2 linked regions of the Niabella yanshanensis genome follow. The protein of the gene in region 1 interacts with the protein of each later gene in a pairwise test. Links are inferred from orthologs where the notes say so. Each region holds a gene or a part of one and is shown on either strand. Other genes may lie near its edges. The genes, in order: U0035_RS03620 and ileS.

Region 1 (3,131 bases):
CTGGGTAATAGTAGCCATATTTCCTGACGCAATCGTAGCCCCATCTCTCAACACCGTATAAGTATCAGCCTTCTGGAACAGTTCCTTTAACTTATGAGATATATAAACAATGATCTTTCCCTCTTCTTTTAGCTCGTCAATAATTTCGAAAAGATTGTCGACTTCTTTATCGGTAATCGCCGAAGTAGGTTCATCCATTATAATCACTTCAGCATTGGTATGTAAAGCCTTTGCGATCTCCACCAGTTGCTGTTGTCCCACTTTTAATTTGGAGACGAGCGTATCTGGACTGATGTCCAGGTTTACTTTTTTAAGTAACTGTGTGGTATACTTACGCATGGCGCCCTTGTCCAGGATACCCAGCGCGCTGGTTATTTCACGACCCAGAAAAATGTTTTCAGCAATACTCAAATGTGGTACCAGGTTCAATTCCTGGTGAATGATGGCGATACCCGCATCCTCTGCATCTTTGGTTGAATTAAACTGCACTTTATTTCCGTGAAAGATGATATCCCCATTGTATTGTGTATGTACACCCGACAATATCTTCATCAGGGTAGATTTACCCGCACCGTTCTCCCCTACGATGGCATTTACTTTACCCGGGTACAATTCCAGGTTTACATTGTTTAAAGCCGTGACGCCGGCGAACTTTTTGGTTATGTTTTTCGCTATTAACATCAGGGAACAATTTTTATGCTTACAGGAATCAATTCAAGGTCATCAAAATGGATATGCTCTTTATTTAACTCGATAGCTGCTGTAAATTCTATCTGATCACCTGTCTTTAAAGCCGGCTTGAATGCCGGAACTACTTTTTGCCGGACTGTTTTATTTAATTCTTCAGAAATGCTGTTTAGGTCGCTGGTATTGGGAAATTCTTTTAATTCAACCAGAGCGGAAGCATCTCTCAAGGCGTTGCCATAAACGAACTCGGTAACCAGGCTGGCTTTAAGTGGTGTATTGCCATTTGTTGTTATTGCTACATCGTCTGCTCCTATTTTATCTACCCTGGCTGTACCCTTTACCAACGCGTACCGGTAATTACCAATCGCCAAAGCATTCGTATACTTCTCAAAAGCTCCGTCCGCATCTGATGCTATAGCTGTTTTTAAGGTATTGATATCAATTGCCGTCTGAAGGCGCGCAGGCAATTTTTCCCTCCACAATTTGGCCACGTAGCTTACTGCGTCAAATTTTTCACCGGCAGTGGCTTTTACGTCGCTGAGTTTTTTTATATAAATAGAATTATAACCCAATAGCCCAATGGCCACTAATATAATCCCGTATTTTAAAAACCTGTTCATTGGAATTGTTTTAAAAGTTCAGCGTTCGTTGGTTATTTCTTTCCGTAGGCCACATAGTCCTGCACATTCTTTTTGGTAACCATTTCCACCGCTACCGGTATTTTTTGAGGAAAGTCCCTTTTGCCTTTTATGTACTCGTCTGCAAATACGGCAGCTGTCTGTGCCATCACCAATGGAAACTGCATACCGGTAGCATATACTTTGTTATCATTAATAGCAGCAATCACATCATCGGCGCCGTCGAAACCAAATACTTTTACCTTATCTGCTTTTCCTGCTGAAAGCAATGCCTGGTAAGCGCCCATTGCCATGGCGTCATTACCGCAAAAAACACCGTCGATATTGGGATGCGCCTGGAGAATAGATTCCATTACTTCCATAGCTTTATTACGATCGAAGTCGGCACTTTGCTGTGCCACCATTTTCAGATCTTTATAATTATCTATCACACTATGAAAGCCTTTTGACCTTGCCCAGGTGTTGTTGTCCCCAACTAGCCCCAATAGTTCAACGTAATTGCCGGTTTTATTCAGCTGCTGTACAAAGTATTTACCAATGGCTACAGAACCAGAATAACTGTCTGAAAGTATTTGTGAAGTAGCTGCATCCAGCGAATTAATTTCCCTATCCATGCAAAAAACCGGTATGTCTGCAGCTTTAGCCTTTTTAACGTTGGCTACCGAACCGTCTGCATCTGTGGGATTAAAAAGAATGGCATCAAAACCCTCCACTATGATATTATCAAAATGATCGCTCTCCAGGGCGGAGTTATTTTGCGAATCGAATAATTTAGTTTCATAACCCAGTTCCTTTGCCTTGGCAGCCGCTTGCTCGCCCAGGAATACAAACCAGGGATTATTTAATGTAGAAATGACTATCGCCATTTTCTTTTGTTGCTTGCTTCCGGGTTCTTTGCTTTTACATTGTGTCAGCAGCAATCCCATCGTCAGTAACAAAAGTCCGTTGTAGAAAAGCTTTTTCATATTAGGCATCATTAAATCGTTTTAGGAAAATAGAAGTTCTGCTAAACTTATTTCGAGCGCAACAATTCCTTTGCCGTTGTAGCAATCCCATCCCTACTGATACCATAGTGCCCCAGGATCTCGCCCTGTGAACCGGTTACTGTGTATTCATCCGGTATACCCATTATTTTAAAGGGCTTGCTGATACCCTTTTGTAAAAGGTAACCGGCACAGGCTTCTCCGAGCCCGCCATATACGCTATGCTCTTCTACAGTAAGAACAGCTTTAGAAGCACGGGCTTTTTCAGCCAAAAGTTCAGTATCCAAAGGTTTGATCGTATGCATACTAACTACAGTAGCCGCAATACCCTCTTCTTTTAAAAGTCTTGCTGCTTCCAACGCGGGATATACCGTTTCTCCACAACCGATAATCAATACATCATCTCCCTCGGTTATGATGCGTCCTTTGCCAAAAGCAAAAGCCTCCTCGTTGACCTCTTTTAATGACGGCATCGGCTTTTTGCCAAAGCGCAGGTAAACAGGCTCTTGGGTTCGTGCAGCGAGTTCAATGGCTTGTTCCGTTTCCCAGTTATCCGCCGGCGCTACCACTGTTATATTATTGATAGCCCTGAGCGCTGCGTAATCATGCAGACTGTGATGCGTGCTACCTAAAGCGCCATAGCTTACACCGGCACTAATGCCTATCACATTAACAGGGTTGTTACTATAAGCTACATCGTTCTTGATCTGCTCCAACGCACGCGCTGTTAAAAAGCAAGCGGGAGATGTTGCAAATACCTTCTTCCCACAGGATGCCAATCCGGCTGCCACACCCACCAGGTTTTGTTCTGCAATACCCACTT
Region 2 (4,287 bases), 1.5 Mb from region 1 along the record:
CGTTTTTATGGGTGTCTAAAATGCTTTTGGTAAAATCCGGTGTGTACTTTACTGCACTTTTGGTAGACAGCTTAGGTACAACAGGAGGCTTACCTGTTTCTTTTCGGGGTACTACTTTGGGCACTGGCTTTTTTTGCGGCGGCGCAGGCGTTTTTTCTACTGCTACTTTGCTGGCTACTGACCCGCCTGTACGGGCGGGTTTTTTCGGCGCTGCTTTCACAACAGTTTTCACCGGAGCCGCCTTTGCGGGAGCCTTCGCTGTATCTGCTTTTACTGATTTAGCGGGAGACAATTTTTTAACAGGTGCTGCTTTTGCTACAGATTTTACCGGAGCCGACTTTTTAGGGGCTGCTGCCTTGGCCGGACTAGCCGTTTTTTTGGGGGCAGCTGCTTTTTTTGCTACCACTTTTGTTGGAGCCGTTTTTTTGGCCGGAGCTGTTTTCTTAGCCGGTGTGCTTTTTTTTGTAGCCATTTATTTTACCCTTTTTTAGAAACAATCGTTTTTAAAATGTTCTCGTTAACATCAATTTCTATACCATTATCTGATGTAACAGCCTGAAAATATAAATTTTCTGCGAGAATTTCCGCGCAAATATAATCTTTATAGGCTGTTAGAGAATCTTTTAATGTTTCATTTGTGTCAATAACAACATTTATTTTATCGGTAAGTTCGAAACCGCTATCCTTCCTGATCTTCTGAATGCGATTTACAAACTCACGTGCGTCGCCTTCCTGCTGTAATTGGGGGGTAATAGTGATATCCAAAGCCACGGTAAGCGCTCCTTTTGAAGCTACTGTCCAGCCCGGAATATCTTCACTGCTAATGTCTACTTCGTTCACATTCAATGTAACGGTTTCGCCATCAATATTCAAATCATAGCTACCTTCCCGTTCGAGACGGCTGATATCTTCCTGGCCGAATTGAGCCAGTGCACCAGAGACCGCTTTCATTTTAGGACCCAGCTTTTTACCCAAAGCAACGAAGTTAGGTTTGATCTTTTTCTTGATAAACCCTTCGGTTTCGGTAAGATAAGCTATTTCTTTCACATTTACTTCTGATTTGATCAGTTCTTCGATCTTTTCCAGCTGATCCTTCATAAAAGGGTTCAATACAGGAATCAGCACTTTCTGCAAAGGCTGGCGCACCTTGATATTTACCTTCTTCCTTAAAGACAGGATCAATGAAGAAGCATCCTGCGCCAACTGCATTCTTTCTTCCAGCGACTGGTCGATCAGGGCCTCATCTGCTTTAGGGAAAAAGGCATGATGCACACTCTCTGCACTGTGGCGTTGGGTAATGCTGTTCAGGTTGCGAAATACGGCATCACTGAAGAAAGGAGCGATGGGCGCCATCAGGCGACATATGGTTTCCAGGCATTCGTACAGGGTTTGGTAGGCCGATACTTTATCTGCCTCATACTCTCCCCCGCCTGCCTGCGCTGCATTTGCGTTACGGCGGGCAGGCTTCCAGAACCGGCGGCGGCACAAACGCACGTACCAGTTGCTCAAATGTTCATCTACAAAATCTTCTATTAAACGACCGGCCTGGGTTGGTTCATAGTCGTCCATAGCCGTATTTACATTTTTAACCAGGGTATTTAATGAGGAAATGATCCAACGGTCAATTTCCGGCCTTTCATTCATTTGCATGTACCGCTCTTTAAAGGTAAAGCCGTCTACATTCGCATATAAGGCAAAGAACTGGTAGGTATTATACAAAGTGCCAAAGAATTTGCGTTGTACCTCTTTAATACCGTCGATATCAAATTTAAGGTTGTCCCAGGGTGAAGCGTTAGTGATAAGATACCAGCGGGTAGCATCGGCGCCAAATTTTTCAATAGTGTCGAACGGATCTACCACGTTACCCAGGCGTTTACTCATCTTGTTGCCGTTTTTATCCAGCACCAAACCATTGCTCACTACTGTTTTAAAAGCAACATTTTCGTACAACAAAGAACCAATCGCATGAAGGGTATAGAACCATCCACGGGTTTGATCCACCCCTTCGCAAATGAAGTCAGCCGGGAAATTGTTATTAAACGGCTGATTGAAAGGTTTTGGATCGCCCGCTTTCAACTTTTCATAATCCAGTCCCCACTGGGCATAAGGCATGGCGCCACTGTCAAACCAAACGTCGATCAGGTCGGGCTCCCGGCGCATGGGTTTACCGCTATCGCTTACCAGTATTACTTCATCCACGTAAGGCTTATGCAGGTCCAGGATACCATCATGCAGGTAATGCTTGTTGACTTCTCCGCCTAAAACCTCGCTGGCCTTCTTGATCTCTGTATTTAATTCCTCTATTGAGCCGATGCATTTGATCTCTTCTCCATCTTCGGTGCTCCATACTGGCAGTGGCGTTCCCCAGAAACGGCTACGGCTCAGGTTCCAGTCCACCATATTCTCCAGCCAGTTACCAAAGCGGCCTTCGCCGGTTGATTTGGGTTTCCAGTGTATGGTTTTGTTCAGCTCCACCATTTTGTCGCGCAGGGCGGTAGTTCTGATAAACCACGCATCCAGCGGGTAATATAAAACGGGCTTGTCGGTACGCCAGCAATGCGGATAATTGTGTTCGTATTTCTCTACTTTAAAGGCCCGGCCTTTTAATTTAAGGTCGACTGAAATATCTACGTTTACGTCTACGTAGTTGGCCTCGTCCTTATAGTCCTTAACATAACGGCCGCTATATTCACCAACACCATTTACAAATTTACCTTCACGATCTACCAGGGTAACAATGCCCAGGTTATTTTTTTGACCAACCTTATAGTCATCGGCGCCAAAAGCAGGTGCGGTATGTACGATACCGGTTCCATCTTCCGTGGTTACGAAATCGCCTGTTACTACTTTAAACGGATCAGCATCCGGCGTGATAGCCTGCACGGCTTCAAGGCTGTTGGCTTCAAAGGGCATCAGTTGCTCATATCTTAATCCGTACAGTTGTTTACCGGTAAAAGTGGTGTTCACTTTCCAGGGAATGATCTTATCCTCTTTCTGGTATGCCGCCAAATCGGCGTCTTTACCTTCTGCCTTAAAATACTTATGCAGCAGGGCCGTAGCAATCACTACATTTTGCGGCTCGTGGGTATAGGGGTTGAAGGATTGCACCAGGCTGTACTCAATATTAGGTCCTACTGTTAACCCCAGGTTAGAAGGTAGGGTCCATGGGGTGGTGGTCCAGGCCATCAGGAAAATGTCACCGGTTACGTTTGCCGCGGCCAGTGTTTCATTAGGGATGGCTTTAAACAATACAGTTGCACTGGTATCTTTTACATCCTTATAAGTTCCGGGCTGGTTCAGCTCATGCGAGCTCAAGCCGGTACCGGCAGCAGGAGAGTAAGGCTGAATGCTTACACTTTTGTACAACAAACCTTTATTGAACAACTGTTTCAATATCCACCACAGCGTTTCAATATACTCATTTTTGAAAGTGATATAGGGATCGTTAAGGTCTACCCAGTAGCCCATTTTGCGGGTAAGATCGTCCCACTGGCTTTTAAAGCGCAATACCGCTTCACGGCATTTCCGGTTATACTCTTCAACCGTAATTTTTTTGCCAATATCTTCTTTAGTAATACCTAATTCTTTTTCTACTCCTAATTCTACAGGTAATCCATGTGTATCCCATCCGCCTTTGCGTTTTACCTGGAAGCCCTGCATGGTTTTATACCGGCAAACCAGGTCTTTTAATGTACGGGAAATGACGTGGTGAATGCCCGGCATACCGTTGGCGCTGGGCGGACCCTCATAAAAAACAAAAGGCTCAGCGCCTTCTCTCAAAGAAACACTTTTCTCAAACGCCTCATTTGCTGTCCAGTTCGATAATATTTCCTTTTCTATTGCGGGTAGATTTAAACCCGAAAATTCCTGATATTTTGCACTCATAATACGCTAAAAAATGAGTGCAAAGGTAAGGAATATAGGGCTTTTATAGTATATACACATCTTCTGCGGAATAAAATAGGCCGAAAAGGATTATCTTCCGCCATAGGTAAACGAATACTTCCTCCTGCTATGAACCGATCTGAATTTTTCGAAACTATTTTTAAGTCCACGCTGCTCATCTTATTGATCATTACCGGGTTTCCCGGCCGGAGTCAAAATGGGGTTACTGCTCTCCGTTGTGAATACAGGGAAGATCCCCTGGGTATTGATGTTTCTCAACCGAGGCTGAGCTGGCAGCTGACAAACGCCAGAGCAGCTACTCAAACCGCCTATCGCATTTTTGTGGCTTCTGATAAAAAACTATTGCATGCGGGTAAGGCAGATATTTGGGACAGCCAGGTT

What was found.
Region 2: the proteins of U0035_RS03620 (region 1) and ileS interact in binary tests that used the Escherichia coli proteins (3 or more experiments, as listed by UniProt). The link is inferred for Niabella yanshanensis from one-to-one orthologs.

Annotation. Positions count from the first base shown.
Region 1 is NZ_CP139960.1:959,398-962,528, forward strand. Bases 316-3,121 are described here. They hold U0035_RS03620 (D-ribose ABC transporter substrate-binding protein), read right to left. Parts: upstream 2,291-3,121; coding sequence 1,340-2,290; downstream 316-1,339. Other genes in these bases: U0035_RS03610 (sugar ABC transporter ATP-binding protein), read right to left, coding at 316-681; U0035_RS03615 (DUF2291 domain-containing protein), read right to left, coding at 681-1,307; U0035_RS03625 (transketolase family protein), read right to left, coding at 2,338-3,121. Also shown: more of U0035_RS03610, read right to left, coding at 1-315; more of U0035_RS03625, read right to left, coding at 3,122-3,131. UniProt on the Escherichia coli protein: Part of the ABC transporter complex RbsABC involved in ribose import. Binds ribose. Also serves as the primary chemoreceptor for chemotaxis.
Region 2 is NZ_CP139960.1:2,486,674-2,490,960, reverse strand. The notes cover bases 278-4,239. They hold ileS (isoleucine--tRNA ligase), read right to left. Parts: upstream 3,886-4,239; coding sequence 478-3,885; downstream 278-477. Other genes in these bases: U0035_RS10105 (glycoside hydrolase family 78 protein), read left to right, coding at 4,015-4,239; U0035_RS10115 (TraR/DksA family transcriptional regulator), read right to left, coding at 278-472. Outside these bases: more of U0035_RS10115, read right to left, coding at 1-277; more of U0035_RS10105, read left to right, coding at 4,240-4,287. UniProt on the Escherichia coli protein: Catalyzes the attachment of isoleucine to tRNA(Ile). As IleRS can inadvertently accommodate and process structurally similar amino acids such as valine, to avoid such errors it has two additional distinct tRNA(Ile)-dependent editing activities.